Linked DNA regions of Methylibium petroleiphilum PM1. The protein of the gene in region 2 binds, or shares a complex with, the protein of the main gene of each other region. Links are inferred from orthologs where the notes say so. Each region holds a gene or a part of one and is shown on either strand. Other genes may lie near its edges. The genes, in order: accC, accD, MPE_RS12375 and accB.

What was found.
Region 1: the proteins of accD (region 2) and accC are in contact, whole or in part, in a solved structure (PDB 8UXZ), measured with the Escherichia coli proteins. The link is inferred for Methylibium petroleiphilum PM1 from one-to-one orthologs.
Region 3: the proteins of accD (region 2) and MPE_RS12375 are in contact, whole or in part, in a solved structure (PDB 8UXZ), measured with the Escherichia coli proteins. The link is inferred for Methylibium petroleiphilum PM1 from one-to-one orthologs.
Region 4: the proteins of accD (region 2) and accB are in contact, whole or in part, in a solved structure (PDB 8UXZ), measured with the Escherichia coli proteins. The link is inferred for Methylibium petroleiphilum PM1 from one-to-one orthologs.

What each region holds. Positions count from the first base shown.
Region 1 is NC_008825.1:3,408,431-3,411,365, forward strand. It holds accC (acetyl-CoA carboxylase biotin carboxylase subunit), read left to right. Parts: upstream 1-760; coding sequence 761-2,110; downstream 2,111-2,935. Other genes in the region: aroQ (type II 3-dehydroquinate dehydratase), read left to right, coding at 1-208; accB (acetyl-CoA carboxylase biotin carboxyl carrier protein), read left to right, coding at 289-747; prmA (50S ribosomal protein L11 methyltransferase), read left to right, coding at 2,127-2,935. UniProt on the Escherichia coli protein: This protein is a component of the acetyl coenzyme A carboxylase complex; first, biotin carboxylase catalyzes the carboxylation of the carrier protein and then the transcarboxylase transfers the carboxyl group to form malonyl-CoA.
Region 2 is NC_008825.1:2,309,228-2,314,036, forward strand. Bases 941-3,939 are described here. They hold accD (acetyl-CoA carboxylase, carboxyltransferase subunit beta), read right to left. Parts: upstream 2,877-3,939; coding sequence 2,004-2,876; downstream 941-2,003. Other genes in these bases: folC (bifunctional tetrahydrofolate synthase/dihydrofolate synthase), read right to left, coding at 941-1,872; trpA (tryptophan synthase subunit alpha), read right to left, coding at 2,873-3,691; trpB (tryptophan synthase subunit beta), read right to left, coding at 3,688-3,939. Also shown: MPE_RS10865 (SPOR domain-containing protein), read right to left, coding at 1-447; more of folC, read right to left, coding at 550-940; more of trpB, read right to left, coding at 3,940-4,809.
Region 3 is NC_008825.1:2,615,597-2,620,232, reverse strand. Bases 847-3,672 are described here. They hold MPE_RS12375 (acetyl-CoA carboxylase carboxyltransferase subunit alpha), read left to right. Parts: upstream 847-1,686; coding sequence 1,687-2,658; downstream 2,659-3,672. Other genes in these bases: tilS (tRNA lysidine(34) synthetase TilS), read left to right, coding at 2,609-3,672; MPE_RS12380 (DNA-3-methyladenine glycosylase family protein), read left to right, coding at 976-1,629; cysS (cysteine--tRNA ligase), read left to right, coding at 847-944. In the rest of the region: more of cysS, read left to right, coding at 1-846; more of tilS, read left to right, coding at 3,673-3,967; MPE_RS12365 (aspartate kinase), read left to right, coding at 4,069-4,636. UniProt on the Escherichia coli protein: Component of the acetyl coenzyme A carboxylase (ACC) complex. First, biotin carboxylase catalyzes the carboxylation of biotin on its carrier protein (BCCP) and then the CO(2) group is transferred by the carboxyltransferase to acetyl-CoA to form malonyl-CoA.
Region 4 is NC_008825.1:3,405,785-3,410,447, reverse strand. The notes cover bases 1-2,853. They hold accB (acetyl-CoA carboxylase biotin carboxyl carrier protein), read right to left. Parts: upstream 1,730-2,853; coding sequence 1,271-1,729; downstream 1-1,270. Other genes in these bases: MPE_RS16175 (TlpA family protein disulfide reductase), read right to left, coding at 2,346-2,853; aroQ (type II 3-dehydroquinate dehydratase), read right to left, coding at 1,810-2,259; accC (acetyl-CoA carboxylase biotin carboxylase subunit), read right to left, coding at 1-1,257. Also shown: more of MPE_RS16175, read right to left, coding at 2,854-2,888; MPE_RS16170 (hypothetical protein), read right to left, coding at 2,885-3,499; MPE_RS16165 (transglycosylase domain-containing protein), read right to left, coding at 3,534-4,310; aroE (shikimate dehydrogenase), read right to left, coding at 4,307-4,663. UniProt on the Escherichia coli protein: This protein is a component of the acetyl coenzyme A carboxylase complex; first, biotin carboxylase catalyzes the carboxylation of the carrier protein and then the transcarboxylase transfers the carboxyl group to form malonyl-CoA.

The DNA.
Region 1 (2,935 bases), 1.1 Mb from region 2 along the record:
CACCAGCGTCGCGTTGCGCGATGCGCTCGCCGCGGTGGCCCTGCCCTTCATCGAGGTGCACCTGTCGAACGTGCACCGCCGCGAGGCCTTCCGTCACCATTCCTATTTCTCGGAGTTGGCCGAAGGAGTGATCGTCGGTCTGGGCGCCAGCGGCTACCGCCTGGCGCTGGAGTTCGCGCTCGAACGGCTCGACGGCACACACAACTGAGCGGTGGCCCTGCCGCGGTACACCGCCGCGCAGGCCCGGTTTGAAGAAACCATAACGACATTCGTTGGAGAGAGAAATCCATGGACCTGCGCAAACTGAAGACGCTGATCGACCTGGTGTCGGAGTCCAACGTCTCCGAACTGGAGATCACCGAGGCCGACGGCAAGGTGCGCATCGTCAAGAGCGCGCCGGTGGCGACGGTTGTGGCCGCGCCGGTGGCGGCGCCCGTGGCCCCCCCCGCGGTCGCGGCGGTCGCCGCCGCGCCGGCACCGGCGGCGGCTGCGCCGGAGCCCGCCGCGCCGACCGGACACAGCGTGAAGTCACCGATGGTCGGCACCTTCTACCGCTCGTCGAGCCCGGGCGCCAAGGCCTTCGCCGAGGTCGGCCAGGAGATCAAGGAAGGCGAGCCGATCTGCATCATCGAGGCGATGAAGATCATGAACGAGATCGAGGCCGACAAGTCGGGCACGGTCACCAAGATCCTCTGCGAGAACGGGCAGGCGGTCGAGTTCGGGCAGCCGCTGTTCATCATCGAGTGAGGCAGAGCACTCGATGTTCAAGAAGATCCTGATCGCCAACCGAGGCGAGATCGCCCTCCGCATCCAGAGAGCCTGCCGCGAGCTCGGCGTGCGCGCCGTCATCGTCTACTCGGAGGCCGACCGCGACGCCAAGTACGTGAAGCTCGCCGACGAGGCGGTCTGCATCGGCCCGCCGGCCTCGGCGCAGAGCTATCTCAACATGCCGGCCATCATCGCCGCCGCCGAGGTGACGGATGCCGAGGCCATCCACCCCGGCTACGGCTTCCTCAGTGAGAACGCCGACTTCGCCGAGCGCGTGCAACAGAGCGGCTTCACCTTCATCGGCCCGACGCCGGAGTCGATCCGCGTGATGGGCGACAAGGTGGCTGCCAAGCAGGCCATGATCAAGTCGGGCGTGCCCACGGTGCCGGGCGCCGAGGGCGCGTTGCCGGACGACCCGAAGGAGATCATCCGCCAGGCGCGCGCGATCGGCTACCCGGTCATCATCAAGGCCGCCGGTGGTGGCGGCGGACGCGGCATGCGGGTGGTGCACACCGAGGCGGCGCTGATCCACGCGGTGCAGACGACGCGCGCCGAGGCCGGCGCGGCCTTCGGCAACCCGACCGTCTACATGGAGAAGTTCCTCGAGAATCCGCGCCACATCGAGATCCAGGTGCTGGCCGACACCCACCGCAACGCGGTGTGGCTGGGCGAGCGCGACTGCTCGATGCAGCGTCGCCACCAGAAGATCATCGAGGAAGCTCCGGCGCCCGGCATCCCGCGGCGCGTGATCGAGCGCATCGGCGAACGCTGCGTCGCCGCCTGCAAGAAGATCGGCTATCGGGGCGCCGGTACCTTCGAGTTCCTGTACGAAAACGGCGAGTTCTACTTCATCGAGATGAACACCCGCGTGCAGGTCGAGCACCCGGTGACCGAGCTCGTGACCGGCGTCGACATCGTGCAGATGCAGATCAAGATCGCCGCCGGCGAGAAGCTTCCGTTCACGCAACGCCAGATCGAGATGCGGGGCCACGCGATCGAGTGCCGCATCAACGCCGAGGACCCTTACAAGTTCACGCCGTCACCGGGCCGCATCACGATGTGGCATCCGCCGGGCGGCCCCGGCGTGCGGGTCGATTCGCACGCATACACCAACTACTTCGTGCCGCCGAACTACGACTCGATGATCGGCAAGATCATCACTCACGGCGACACCCGCGAGCAGGCCTTGGCCCGCATGCGCACGGCGCTGCTGGAGACGGTGATCGAAGGGATCCAGACCAACACGCCGCTGCACCGCGAGTTGGTGGTCGACGCGAAATTCGTCGAGGGCGGCACGAGCATCCATTACCTCGAAGGCTGGATGGCCCAGCGCAAGCGCTGACGTGGCAGACACGAGCATGTTCGAGCTGGTGCTGCTCGCCCGCGAGGAGCAGGTCGAGTCAGTGTCGGACGCGCTGATGGAACTCGAAGCGCTGAGCATCTCGGTCGAAGACGCGGACGCCGACACACCGTCCGAGCAGGCGTTGTTCGGTGAACCCGACATGCCTGCACCGAAGGCCGGTTGGCAGCGCTCGACGCTGCGCGCCCTGTTTCCGGACGAGTCCAGCGCGACCGATGCGGCGACGCTGTTGCTGGCTCAGGAGTGGGCGGCCGATCTACAGGTGCACTCGCTGCAGCCGGTGCCCGAACAGGACTGGGTGCGATTGACGCAGTCGCAGTTCGCGCCGGTCGAGATCACGCCGACCTTCTGGATCGTGCCGTCATGGCATGAGGCGCCGGCCGCGGCGACGCAGGTGATACGGCTCGACCCTGGCCTCGCCTTCGGCACCGGCACGCATCCGACGACGCGCATGTGTCTGCGCTGGATCGCCACGCACGAGGCTGCGGTGCGCGGCCGGCGCGTTCTCGACTATGGCTGCGGCTCGGGCATCCTTGCCATCGGTGCCGCACTGTTCGGGGCCGCGCCGATCGACGCGGTCGACATCGACCCGGCGGCGATCCAGTCGACTCGGGACAACGCACATGCCAATGGCGTGACGCTCGAAGCCGGGCTGCCCGAACGCGCCGGCAGCCCGTCGGCCGCCTATCCGCTGGTGCTGGCCAACATCCTGGCCACACCGTTGAAGCTGCTGGCACCGCTGCTCAGCGCCCATGTCGCCGCGGGCGGCCACCTCGTGCTGGCCGGCATCCTGGAGCGCCAGGCCGC
Region 2 (4,809 bases):
CGCCGGTTTGGTGGCAGCGGGCTTGCTGGCGGCCGGCTCAGGCTTCTTGTCGGCGGGTTTTGCGGCGGGCTTTTCCGGGGGCGCAGCCGCGACACGCGGCGACGCAGCCGGCACGGCGACCTCGCGTCCGGCCTCCTCGGCGCGCTCCGTCATGACCGCATCGTCCTTCGGTGCCGTCACGGCGTCCGACGGCGGACTCGCCGGCTTGGTGACCAGCGGCGCGGCAGCGTCCTTGCGAGGAATGTCGATCGGGATATCGCCCGACAGCGGTCGCGGCGCCGTGTCGAACAGCAGAGGAAAGCCCAACACACCCAGCACCACCAGAACTGTCGCGCCGACCAGGCGGCGACGTGCACGGCCACGCGCGAGTTCGACGGAATCAGCGTCGGTCGGTGAGGCGCCGGACCCGGTGCCGGACTTGCGTTGAAAGAAGGACAGCAGACCCATGCGAGGAGGCTTCCGGGAGGTGATCGACGGCAAGCGCAACGCCCTGCGATGGTTCCGCGATGCAGGCCGTCGGACCTGCACATCGGGTCGGCAACCGCAATGTCAACCCAGATGCTTGGCAGTGCGGCGTGGCAACCCGTTCTCGAGCACGCCACCGACGGTGAAGAACGATCCGAACACCACAATTCTATCAGCGGGGTCAGCCGCTTCGAGGGCCGCGACGAGTGCGGCGCGGGGCGCTGGATGCTCGCTGGCCTGCACTTGCGGCGGCAGCGGCGTCGCCCCCGGCGCGCGCGCGGCCACGGCCCGCACGTGCAGGGCCCGGAGCTCCTGCGCCGTCGCAGCGCGGGGTGTCGGCAGGTCGCTGAAGTACCAGCGATCCACCAGCGGCAACAGACGCGCGAACATGGTCTCGATGTCCTTGTCCTTCATCGCACCGAACACGACGTGGGTGCAGGGGTAGTAGCCCATCTGGTCGAGGTTCTCGGCCAGCGTGGCGACGGCGTGCGGGTTGTGCGCGACATCGAGCACCAGCGTCGGTGCGCCCGGCACGATCTGGAAGCGCCCTGGCAGTTCCACCATCGCGAGTCCGTTGCGAACGGCCTGCGCTGTGACCGGGAGCCGGTCGCGCAGCGCCTCCAGCGCCGCCAGCACGCCCGAGGCGTTGAGCAGCTGGTTCGCGCCGCGCAGGGCCGGATAGGCCAGCCCGTTGTGGCGGCGCGCGCGACCGGCCCAGCCCCACTGCTGCTTGTCGCCGCGGTAGTTGAAGTCGTGCCCGAAGCGCCACAGGTCGGCGCCGATCTCGCGCGCGTGGTCGATCACGCTCTGCGGCGGCACCGGGTCGCCGACGATCGCCGGCCGGCCGGTGCGCAGGATGCCTGCCTTCTCGCGCCCGATCGCCTCGCGGTCGGGCCCGAGATAGTCCATGTGGTCGAGGTCGATGCTGGTGAGGATGGCGCAGTCGGTATCGATCGAATTGACGGCGTCAAGCCGCCCCCCGAGGCCGACCTCCAGCACCACCGCGTCAAGCGAGGCTTCGCTGAGAAGCCGCAGGATCACCAGCGTGGTGAACTCGAAGTAGGTCAGCGTCTCACCTTGGCGGGCCGTCTCGACGGCCGCGAAGTGCGGCAGCAGCGCTGCCGCCTCGACGATCTCGCCGCCGATGCGGCAGCGTTCCTCGAAATGCACCAGGTGCGGCGAGGTGTAGACGCCAACCCGATAACCCGAATGCAGCAGGATGGCTTCGAGCATCGCGCAGGTCGAGCCCTTGCCGTTGGTGCCAGCCACCGTGAACACCGGACAGTCGAAGCCCAGCCCGAGCCGCTTGCGCACGCGCTGCACGCGCTCCAGCGTGAGGTCGATGGTGCGGGGATGCAGGCGCTCGCAATGGGCCAGCCAGTCGGCGAGCGTGGACGGGGTCGTCATGGAGCGCGAATCGTGGGACAGAGAAGCGGATGGACAACGGCCGAGCTTCAAGCGCAAGGGCGGCCGACACCGCCCTTCGCCGTGCTGGCGGCTCGCTGCCGCCAGCTGCACCGAGCGCGACGGGAGAAAGCTCAGGCCACCGCGTCGGCGCTCTGCCGCTGCAGCATCGCGAGCAGTTGGGCCACCGTGCCGCGCAATTCGCGACGGTCGACGATCATGTCGAGCGCCCCCTTGTTCAGCAGGAACTCGCTGCGCTGGAAGCCCTCGGGCAGCTTCTCGCGCACGGTGTTCTCGATCACGCGCGGGCCGGCGAAACCGATCAGCGCCTTCGGTTCGGCAATCACCACGTCGCCCATGAAGGCGAAGCCGGCCGATACGCCGCCCATCGTCGGGTCGGTCAGCACGCTGATGTAGGGCAGCTTCGCCTTGGCCAGCCGCGTCAGGGCCGCATTGGTCTTGGCCATCTGCATCAGCGACAACAGTCCCTCTTGCATACGCGCGCCGCCGGTCGCGGTGAAGCAGAGGAACGGCGTCTTCTGGTCGATGGCTGCCTCGACGCCGCGCACGAAGCGCTCGCCGACGACCGAGCCCATCGAGCCGCCCATGAACTCGAACTCGAAGGCTGCGGCGACGACCGGCAGCGTGTGGACCGCGCCGCCCATCACCACCAGCGCGTCGGTCTCGCCGGTGGATTCCATCGCCTGCTTCAGGCGCTCGGGGTACTTCTTGCTGTCCTTGAACTTCAGCGGGTCGACCGGCACGACCTCCTGGGCCAGCTCGTAGCGGCCCTCCGGGTCGAGGAACTTGTCGAGGCGTTCGCGCGCACCGACGCGGTGGTGGTGGGTGCACTTGGGGCAGACGTAGGCGTTCTGCTCCAGGTCGGTCTTGTAGAGCACCGTCTCGCAGGCAGGGCACTTGATCCACAGCCCTTCCGGCACCGAGCGACGCTCGGTCGGATCGGTGGGCTGGATCTTGGGCGGCAGCAGTTTCTCGAGCCAGCTCATGCACGCACTCCTTCGGTTGAAGAATCTAGCGCCTCGCGGATCGAGGCAATGAAGGTGCCGCCGACGGCAGCGACGCTCTCGCGCGGCTCGGCTTCCAGCAACTGGACGATGCGCGAGCCGATGACGACCGCGTCGGCCACCGCTGCAAGCGCCTTCGCAGTGGCCGCGTCGCGAATGCCGAAACCCACGCCGACCGGCACTTTCACGTGCTCGCGGATGCGCGGCAGCATCGTCGCGACGGCGTCGGTGTCCAGGTGCCCTGCTCCGGTCACGCCCTTGAGCGACACGTAGTAGACGTAGCCCCGCGCAATGCGGCCCACGTCCTTCATACGCTGCTCGGTGGAGGTCGGGGCGAGCAGGAAGATCGGGTCGAGGTCCGCGCCCTGCAGTTGCGCGGCGAAAGCCTCGCACTCCTCAGGCGGGTAGTCGACCACCAGCACACCGTCGACACCGGCCGACTTGGCGTCGGCGACGAAGCGGTCGATGCCATAGCGCTCGACCGGGTTCGCGTAGCCCATCAGGACCACCGGCGTGGTGTCGTTGTGCTCTCGGAAGCTCCGCACCATCGCCAGCACCTGACCCATGCCGATGCCTTTGGCCAACGCCCGCTCCGAGGCCTTCTGGATCACAGGGCCGTCGGCCATCGGGTCGGAGAACGGCACGCCGAGTTCGATGACGTCGGCCCCGGCTCCGGCCATCGCCAGCATGATGTCGACGGTGGCGTCGGCGTAGGGATCGCCGGCGGTGATGTAGGGAATCAGCGCGGTGCGCCGCTGCCCGCGCAGCCGCTCGAAGGTCGCAGCGATGCGACTCATTGCTTCACCTTCTCGCCGCGCGACGACGGCCGGTCGTAGAACTCGGCGCCGGACAGGTCGGCAACGGTGCCGATGTCCTTGTCGCCCCGGCCGGACAGATTGACCAGCAGACTCTGGTCGCTGCGCATCGTCGGCGCCAGTTTCATCGCGTAGGCCACCGCATGGCTGGATTCAAGCGCCGGGATGATGCCTTCGGTGCGGCACAGCCGGTGAAAGGCCTGCAGCGCCTCGTCGTCGGTGATGCCGACGTACTCGGCCCGCCCGATGTCCTTCAGGTAGGCGTGCTCAGGGCCGACGCCGGGGTAATCGAGTCCGGCGGAGATCGAGTGCGTCTCGATGATCTGGCCGTTCGCGTCCTGCAACAGGTAGGTGCGGTTGCCGTGCAGCACGCCCGGCGAGCCGGCGCTGAGGCTGGCCGCATGCTTGCCGGAGTCGAGCCCGTGTCCGGCCGCCTCCACGCCGATCAGGCGCACGCCCTCGTGTCGGATATACGGGTAGAAGATGCCCATCGCATTGCTGCCGCCGCCGACGCAGGCGATCACCGCGTCGGGCTGGCGACCCGCCATCTCCGGCATCTGCCGCAGGCATTCCTCGCCGATGACGCTCTGGAAGTCACGCACCATCTCCGGGTACGGCGCCGGGCCGGCCACGGTGCCGATGATGTAGAAGGTGTTCTCGACGTTGGTGACCCAGTCGCGCAGCGCCTCGTTCAGCGCGTCCTTCAGCGTCTTGCTGCCGCTGTCCACCGGCACCACCCTGGCGCCCAGCAGGTGCATGCGGTAGACGTTGGGCGACTGGCGCTTCACGTCCTCGCTGCCCATGTAGACCACGCATTCCATGCCGTAGCGGGCACAGATGGTGGCGGTGGCCACGCCGTGCTGGCCGGCACCGGTTTCGGCGATCACGCGCGGCTTGCCCATGCGCCGGGCCAGCAGCGCCTGGCCGATGGTGTTGTTGATCTTGTGGGCGCCGGTGTGGTTGAGGTCCTCGCGCTTCAGGTAGATCTGGGCGCCACCGAGCTCGCGGCTCATGCGCGCGGCGTGGTAGATCGGACTGGGTCGGCCGACGAAATGCGCGAGCTCGCTCTTGAACTCGGCCACGAACTCGGGATCGTCGCG
Region 3 (4,636 bases), 310 kb from region 2 along the record:
GCAAGTTCCCCGGGTACGGCCGCCTGTCGGGCAAGTCGATCGATGCGCTGCGCGCCGGCGAGCGCGTGGCGGTGCTCGAGGGCAAGGACGACCCGCTGGACTTCGTGCTCTGGAAGGCTGCAAAGCCCGAGGAGCCGGCCGACGCGAAATACGACGCGCCGTTCGGCCCGGGTCGCCCCGGCTGGCACATCGAGTGCTCGGCGATGAGCCACGCCCTGCTGGGCGAGCGCTTCGACATCCACGGCGGCGGCATGGACCTGCAGTTCCCGCACCACGAGAACGAGATCGCGCAGAGCGACGGCGCCTTCCACCTGGGCAGCGGGCACAGCTTCGTCAACGTGTGGATGCACAACGGCTTCCTCAATGTCGACAACGAGAAGATGTCCAAGTCGCTGGGCAACTTCTTCACCATCCGCGACATTCTCAAGCGCTACGACGGCGAGACCATCCGCTTCTTCATGCTGCGGGTGCACTACCGCAGCCCGTTCAACTTCAGCGATGCCGGGCTCGACGATGCCCGCAGCGGCCTGCGCCGCCTCTACACCGCACTGGAAGGCACGGCGGTCGCACCGGCCGAGATCGACTGGACCGACCCGCATGCCGCGCGCTTCAAGGCGGCGATGGACGACGACTTCAACACGCCGATCGCCGTGTCGGTGCTGTTCGACCTGGCCGGCGAGGTGAACCGCAGCCGCTCGGCGCAGAGCGCCGGCCTGCTGCGTTCGCTGGCCGGCACGCTGGGCTTGCTGCAGCAGGAAGCGGCGCAGTACCTGCAGGGCGGCAGCGGCGTCGATACCGGCCACATCGAGGCCCAGATCGCGGCGCGGGCGGCGGCCAAGGCCGCACGCGACTTCGCCGAGTCCGACCGCATCCGCGACGCCCTGGCGGCGCAGGGCATCGTCCTCAAGGACACGCCCGCCGGGACCACCTGGGTCAAGGCCTGAGCCTTCGCCCGAGCCACGAGCCTCCCGCACCATGTCGCCCCGCGGCCCCGGCTTCGTCACGCCCGACTACTGGGACGAGGCGTGCAAGCACCTCGCCAAGCGCGATCGCGTGATGCGCAAGCTGATCCCGAAGCTGGGCGAGGCCCGGCTCGAGAGCCGCGGCGATGCCTTCACCACGCTCGCACGTTCCATCGTCGGCCAGCAGATCTCGGTGCCGGCCGCGCAGGCGGTGTGGGAGCGCTTCGCCGCGCTGTTCGAGGGCGGCTCCGCGGTGCACGTGCGGCCGGCGGGGGTGCTCGCGGCCGACAGTGCCGCGCTGCGCGGCGCCGGCCTGTCCGCGCGCAAGATCGAATACCTGCGCGACCTGGCCGGGCACTTCGACGGTGGCACGGTGCACGTGCGCAACTGGACCTCGATGGACGACGAGTCCATCATCGACGAACTGGTCGCCATCCGCGGCATCGGCCGCTGGACGGCCGAGATGTTCCTGATCTTCCACCTGATGCGCCCCAACGTGCTGCCGCTCGACGACCTCGGCCTGCTCAAGGGCATCAGCCAGCACTACTTCAGCGGCGAGCCGGTGTCGCGCAACGAGGCGCGTGAGGTGGGCGACGCATGGGCGCCGTTCCGCTCGGTGGCCACCTGGTACCTGTGGCGCAGCCTGGATCCGCGCGTGACCTACTGAGCGCGCCGAGAATTCCGCGACAATGCGCCCACCTTTCCCGAGAAAGGATCGTTTGGGATGAGCAAGAAACATTTTCTCGAGTTCGAGCAGCCGATCGCCGACCTCGAAACCAAGATCGACGAGCTGCGCTACGTGCAGAGCGAGTCGGCGGTCGACATCTCCGAGGAGATCGACCGCCTGTCCAAGAAGAGCCTGCAGCTCACCAAGGACATCTACTCGAGCCTGACGCCCTGGCAGGTGACGCAGATCGCGCGCCATCCGCAGCGGCCCTACACGCTGGACTACGTGAACCATGTGTTCACCGACTTCCAGGAACTGCACGGCGACCGCGCGTTCGCCGACGACCAGAGCATCGTCGGCGGCCTGGCGCGCTTCAACGGCCAGGCCTGCATGGTGCTCGGCCACCAGAAGGGGCGTGACACCAAGGAGCGCGCGCTGCGCAACTTCGGCATGAGCCGGCCCGAGGGCTACCGCAAGGCGCTGCGCCTGATGACGCTGGCGCAGAAGTTCGGCCTGCCGGTGTTCACCTTCGTCGACACGCCGGGCGCCTACCCCGGCATCGGCGCCGAGGAGCGCGGCCAGTCCGAGGCCATCGGCCACAACATCTTCGCGATGGCCCAGCTCGAGGTGCCGATCATCACCACCATCATCGGTGAGGGCGGCTCCGGCGGCGCGCTCGCCATCGGCGTGGGCGACCAGGTGCTGATGCTGCAGTACTCGGTCTATTCGGTCATCTCGCCGGAGGGCTGTGCCTCCATCCTCTGGAAGACCGCCGAACGTGCGGCCGACGCCGCCGAGGCGATGGGCATCACCGCGCACCGGCTCAAGGCGCTGGGCCTGGTCGACAAGATCGTCAACGAGCCGGTCGGCGGTGCCCACCGCGATCCGGCGCAGATGGCGGTCTACCTCAAGCGCGCGCTCAACGACGCGCTGCGCCAGGTCGCCGACCTGAAGCCCCGCGAGCTGCTGAACCAGCGCTATGAGCGGCTCAAGAGCTACGGCCGCTACAACGACACCAAGGAGCGCTGAGCCGCCCCGCGGCCTGGCCGTCGCCTACAGCGGTGGGCGCGACTCCACCGCGCTGCTGCACGCCACGCTGATCGCGGCCCGCGACAGCGGCCTCACGGTCCATGCCCTGCATGTGCACCACGGCCTGAGTGCCCGTGCCGATGCCTGGCTCGCGCACTGCGAGTCGCAGTGCCGGCGCTGGGCGCGGCGCGGCCTGCCCGTGTGCTTTCGCGCGATGCGCGTGCAGCTTGCCTGCCGGTCCGGTGACAGCCTCGAAGCCGTGGCGCGTGCCGCTCGGTATGCGGCGCTGCGCACGCTCGCCGTCGAGCAGGGCGTGGCGCTCGTGCTGCTGGCTCACCACCAGCGCGACCAGGCCGAGACCCTGCTGCTTCAGGCTTTGCGAGGTGCCGGCGTGGCCGGGCTGGCCGGCATGCCGCGCTCGATCGAACGTGACGGCATCACCTGGGCGCGTCCCTGGCTGGCCCGTCCGCGCGAGGCGATCGAGGCCTATGTGCGCCGGTATCGGCTGAGCTATATCGACGACGACAGCAACGACGATCCGCGCTTCGCGCGCAACCGCCTGCGGCTGCAGGTCTGGCCGGCCCTGCAGGCGGCGTTTCCGCAGGCCGAGGGCACGCTCGCCGATGCCGCCCGCTGGGCCCAGCAGGCCGCAGCCTGTGTGGCCGACCTGGCGGCTCTGGACCTGGCGGCCTGCGCCGCGACCAACGACGTGCTCCCGCTCACAGCCTGGCGGCAGCTGGCGCCGCACCGCGCGGTGCACGCGCTGCGGCGGTGGCTGCAGCAGGCCGGCGTCACGGCGCCGACGGCCGCCGATCTGGAGCGGCTGATGGCCGAACTGCCCGCCGGCGCGCCGGCCCGCTGGCCCCTGAAGGGCGGCGAACTGCGCCGTTACCGTGGCGAACTGCGCTTCGTGCCCACGCCGGACGCGACGCGGGAGCCCCCGGCGGTCCGCGAGACCACGCTCGCGCTCCGCCGTGGCGGGCGCTACCGCCTGCCCGGCTGGGGCGGCGTGCTGGTGGCCGAGCGGGTGCGCGCCGGCGGCGTGCCGGCGGCGCAGCTGGCGGTGCTGAGCCTGCAGCCGCGACGTGGCGGCGAGCAGTTCCAGGGGGAAGCCGGTCGGCCGGCGCGAAGCCTCAAGAAGCAGTACCAGGCCGCCGCCGTCCCGGCCTGGGCGCGTGGCGGTCCGCTGCTGTACGGCGGTGATGGGCGGTTGCTGTTCGTGCCCGGCCTGGGGGTTGACGCCCGGGCGATGGCCGCGCCCGGCGAGCCGCAGCTCGCGCTGCGCTGGGAACCGCTGCCGACGGGCTGAGCGGTCCGGAGCACCCGGGAATGCCGCGCCGGCCGGCTAAAATGCCGGGCTCGCGGCGCCGGGCACCCCGCCCAACCGACTTTCCCGCCGCGGCTTTTCTCATGGCACTGATCGTTCACAAGTACGGCGGCACGTCGATGGGCTCGACCGAGCGCATCCGCAATGTCGCCAAGCGCGTCGCCAAATGGGCGCGCGCCGGCCACCAGATGGTGGTCGTGCCCTCCGCGATGAGCGGCGAGACCAACCGGCTGCTCGGCCTCGCGAAGGAGCTGTCGCCCGCATCGCACACGCCGCAGCTGGCGCGCGAGCTCGACATGATCGCCGCCACCGGCGAGCAGGTCTCGGTCGGCCTGCTGGCCATCGCGCTGCAGGCCGAAGGCCTGCAGGCCGTCAGCTACACCGGCTGGCAGGTGCCGGTCCGCACCGACAGCGCCTACACCAAGGCGCGCATCGAGAGCATCGACGACGTGCGTGTGCGCGCCGACCTGGCCGCTGGCAAGGTGGTGGTCATCACCGGCTTCCAGGGCATCGACGGCGACGGCCACATCACCACGCTGGGCCGTGGCGGCTCGGACACCTCGGCGGTGGCGGTCGCGGCGGCGATGAAGGCCGCCGAGTGCCTGATCTACACCGACGTCGACGGCGTCTACACCACCGACCCGCGCGTCG
Region 4 (4,663 bases), 1.1 Mb from region 2 along the record:
CGGCGTGTTGGTCTGGATCCCTTCGATCACCGTCTCCAGCAGCGCCGTGCGCATGCGGGCCAAGGCCTGCTCGCGGGTGTCGCCGTGAGTGATGATCTTGCCGATCATCGAGTCGTAGTTCGGCGGCACGAAGTAGTTGGTGTATGCGTGCGAATCGACCCGCACGCCGGGGCCGCCCGGCGGATGCCACATCGTGATGCGGCCCGGTGACGGCGTGAACTTGTAAGGGTCCTCGGCGTTGATGCGGCACTCGATCGCGTGGCCCCGCATCTCGATCTGGCGTTGCGTGAACGGAAGCTTCTCGCCGGCGGCGATCTTGATCTGCATCTGCACGATGTCGACGCCGGTCACGAGCTCGGTCACCGGGTGCTCGACCTGCACGCGGGTGTTCATCTCGATGAAGTAGAACTCGCCGTTTTCGTACAGGAACTCGAAGGTACCGGCGCCCCGATAGCCGATCTTCTTGCAGGCGGCGACGCAGCGTTCGCCGATGCGCTCGATCACGCGCCGCGGGATGCCGGGCGCCGGAGCTTCCTCGATGATCTTCTGGTGGCGACGCTGCATCGAGCAGTCGCGCTCGCCCAGCCACACCGCGTTGCGGTGGGTGTCGGCCAGCACCTGGATCTCGATGTGGCGCGGATTCTCGAGGAACTTCTCCATGTAGACGGTCGGGTTGCCGAAGGCCGCGCCGGCCTCGGCGCGCGTCGTCTGCACCGCGTGGATCAGCGCCGCCTCGGTGTGCACCACCCGCATGCCGCGTCCGCCGCCACCACCGGCGGCCTTGATGATGACCGGGTAGCCGATCGCGCGCGCCTGGCGGATGATCTCCTTCGGGTCGTCCGGCAACGCGCCCTCGGCGCCCGGCACCGTGGGCACGCCCGACTTGATCATGGCCTGCTTGGCAGCCACCTTGTCGCCCATCACGCGGATCGACTCCGGCGTCGGGCCGATGAAGGTGAAGCCGCTCTGTTGCACGCGCTCGGCGAAGTCGGCGTTCTCACTGAGGAAGCCGTAGCCGGGGTGGATGGCCTCGGCATCCGTCACCTCGGCGGCGGCGATGATGGCCGGCATGTTGAGATAGCTCTGCGCCGAGGCCGGCGGGCCGATGCAGACCGCCTCGTCGGCGAGCTTCACGTACTTGGCGTCGCGGTCGGCCTCCGAGTAGACGATGACGGCGCGCACGCCGAGCTCGCGGCAGGCTCTCTGGATGCGGAGGGCGATCTCGCCTCGGTTGGCGATCAGGATCTTCTTGAACATCGAGTGCTCTGCCTCACTCGATGATGAACAGCGGCTGCCCGAACTCGACCGCCTGCCCGTTCTCGCAGAGGATCTTGGTGACCGTGCCCGACTTGTCGGCCTCGATCTCGTTCATGATCTTCATCGCCTCGATGATGCAGATCGGCTCGCCTTCCTTGATCTCCTGGCCGACCTCGGCGAAGGCCTTGGCGCCCGGGCTCGACGAGCGGTAGAAGGTGCCGACCATCGGTGACTTCACGCTGTGTCCGGTCGGCGCGGCGGGCTCCGGCGCAGCCGCCGCCGGTGCCGGCGCGGCGGCGACCGCCGCGACCGCGGGGGGGGCCACGGGCGCCGCCACCGGCGCGGCCACAACCGTCGCCACCGGCGCGCTCTTGACGATGCGCACCTTGCCGTCGGCCTCGGTGATCTCCAGTTCGGAGACGTTGGACTCCGACACCAGGTCGATCAGCGTCTTCAGTTTGCGCAGGTCCATGGATTTCTCTCTCCAACGAATGTCGTTATGGTTTCTTCAAACCGGGCCTGCGCGGCGGTGTACCGCGGCAGGGCCACCGCTCAGTTGTGTGTGCCGTCGAGCCGTTCGAGCGCGAACTCCAGCGCCAGGCGGTAGCCGCTGGCGCCCAGACCGACGATCACTCCTTCGGCCAACTCCGAGAAATAGGAATGGTGACGGAAGGCCTCGCGGCGGTGCACGTTCGACAGGTGCACCTCGATGAAGGGCAGGGCCACCGCGGCGAGCGCATCGCGCAACGCGACGCTGGTGTGCGTGAAGGCGGCCGGGTTGATCAGGATGAAGCGGGTGCCGTCGCTGCGCGCCTCCTGTACCCGATCGACCAGTGCGCCCTCGTGGTTGCTCTGGAAGCTCGCCAATCCGAACCCGGCCTCGCCCGCGCGGCGCAGCAGGGCCGCGTCGATCTCGGCCAGCGTGGTGGCGCCGTAGACCGCCGGTTCGCGGCTGCCGAGCAGGTTGAGATTGGGTCCATGAAGGACGAGTATTTCCATCAGATGCGAGTTCGATGCCGGCAGATCCCCCGGCGAAGCCGCGACTTTACGCGCAAACGGGGCGATGGTCGATCACGAAGCGGGCGTGCTCAGCCCAGCTCCCGCGCCCAGGCGGCGAGGTCTTCGTAGCGGGTCTCGCCCAGCTTGCGCTGCACCGGCCGGCCGCTCGCATCGAAGGCCACGGTGAAGGGCAGGCCGCCCTGTTCGTTGCCCAGTTGGCGCGACAGTTCGCTGCCTTCGAAGCCGGCCAGCCCGATCGGAAAACCCAGCTTCAGGCGACCCAGGAACTCGCGGACCGGGGTCGGCCCGTCGACGGCCAGGCCGACAACTTGCCAGCCTTTGGACTGGAAATCACGATGAAAGCGATCAATTTCCGGCAATTCTCGGACGCAGGGTGCGCACCATGTGGCCCAGAAATTGATCAGCAGCGGCTTGCCGCGCAGGCTCTGCATCGCCAGCGTACCGCCCTCGGGGCGGTCGAAACTCGACGCCCACAGCGCCGTGACGGTCGGGTCGAGCGCCGGTGCCTGCTGCCGCAGCGCCAGCCACACCCCGGCGGCTACGCCGGCCCCCGCTCCCAGGCCGAAGACCAGTCGGCGGCGGCGTGCCGAAGCGATGGGGGGGGGATTCATCGGGCGTCCTTCGTCATCAATTGGCGCAGTGCTGCGGCATCGCCGCGGGCACTGCGGCCGTGGGCGTCGCGCTTGAGCGCGCCGCGGAGGTCGTTGTGGTCCAGGATGCTGAGATGTACCGTGACCGATTCATTCAACGTGGCGCAGGGCTGGGCCAGGCTCAGTACGTCGATGGTGCGCCCGTTCGGGCTCCGGGTGCTGCCGACGTCGTAGCCGATGCCGGCATTGAGCAGCGCGATCTCGGCCGCCTTCGAATCGTCGCAGTAGAGCTGCAGGTGCACGTCGTTCAGCCGGGTGGCGGTGCCGCGCCAGACCGCGCCGCTCAGGTGCGGGCGGAACTCGGCCAGCCGCTCCATCCAGCCCAGTGCCACTTCGCGCAGGGCCGCCAGTTCGCGCGGTTGGGTCTCGGCGCAGAACAGTTCGATGTAAGTGCGGACTTCGTATTCAAGCAAGTCGTTGTCGGGCAAGTCTCGCGCCGGCAGGCCACGGTGGCCGAGCAGCTTCAGGGCCCGCTGTTTGGCCGGCCCGTATTCGAGTCCTTCTTCGACGACGAGCCGGGCCGCGGTCGCGGCGATCTCGGCACTGAGCGCGGACGGGGCGGAAGAGGGCATGGCACGGGTTGGAGCGGAGAGCCGGGGTCCCGGTTCAGGGCAGTTCGACCGCCGACATGCGCGACACGATGGTCGCAGCGCGACCGCTGACATAGGCCGAGCCGGGGCGCTTCTCGAAGCGCTTGGGGGCCGGCAGCATCACGGCCAGGCGAGCTGCCTGCATCGCGCTCAGCTGGCCGGCATCGACGCGGAAATAGTGGCGGGACGCAGCCTGCGCGCCGAACACACCTTCGCCCCACTCGACGTTGTTCAGGTAGATCGCCAGGATGCGTTCCTTGTCGAGCAGCGCCTCGAGCATGAAGGTGATGACGAATTCCTGCCCCTTGCGGGCAAGGCTGCGCTCGCCCGACAGGAACAGGTTCTTCGCAAGCTGTTGGCTGATGGTCGAGCCGCCGACGATCTTCGCCACCGGGGCCGGGCGGGGCGGCGCCGACCGGGCGTTGGCCGCCCGCCGCTGCTGCTGGCTCTCGAGCTGTGCCTGCAGCTTCTCGGCGCGTGCCTCGGCGCGCTGGTTGCGCTCCCAGGCCTTCTCGATCGCTTCCCAGTCCACGCCGCCGTGGTCGGTGAAGCTGGCGTCTTCCGACGCGATCACCGCCCGCTTGAGTGTTGCGGCGATGCGCTCGTAGGGTTGCCAGCGCTGAGACCACAGGACCTCGTGGCGCTCGGTCGCCAGGCGCCAGATCTCGCTGCGCTGGAAGGTGGTGGACTCGGGATCGACGAAACGCATCATCGCGATGCGGAGCACGAACACCCCTTGCAAGGCGATGGCGCTGAGGGCCAGCAGCACCAGCCAGCGGACCAGGCGCTTCATGTGTCGGCCCCTTCGATGACGGCACGCAATTCGGCCAGCACGGCCGGCGTCGGCGGGCGCACGCCGCGCCAGAACCAGAACGACTCTGCTGCCTGCTCGACCAGCATGCCCAGGCCGTCACGGCCGTGTGCGCCGTGCGCCGCCGCCCAGCGCAGAAAGCCCTGCGCTGCGGGCCCGTACATCATGTCCAGGGCCAGTGCGCCGGGGCGCAGCACGCGCGCGGTGACCGGCACCGTGGCCCCGGCGAGGCTGGCGGCGGTGGCGTTGACGACGATGTCGTAGCCGTCGCCGCAGTCGTCCAGCGCGGCCGCCTCGAGCGTCACGCCATGCAGCGCCGCCAGCGCCGCATGGCG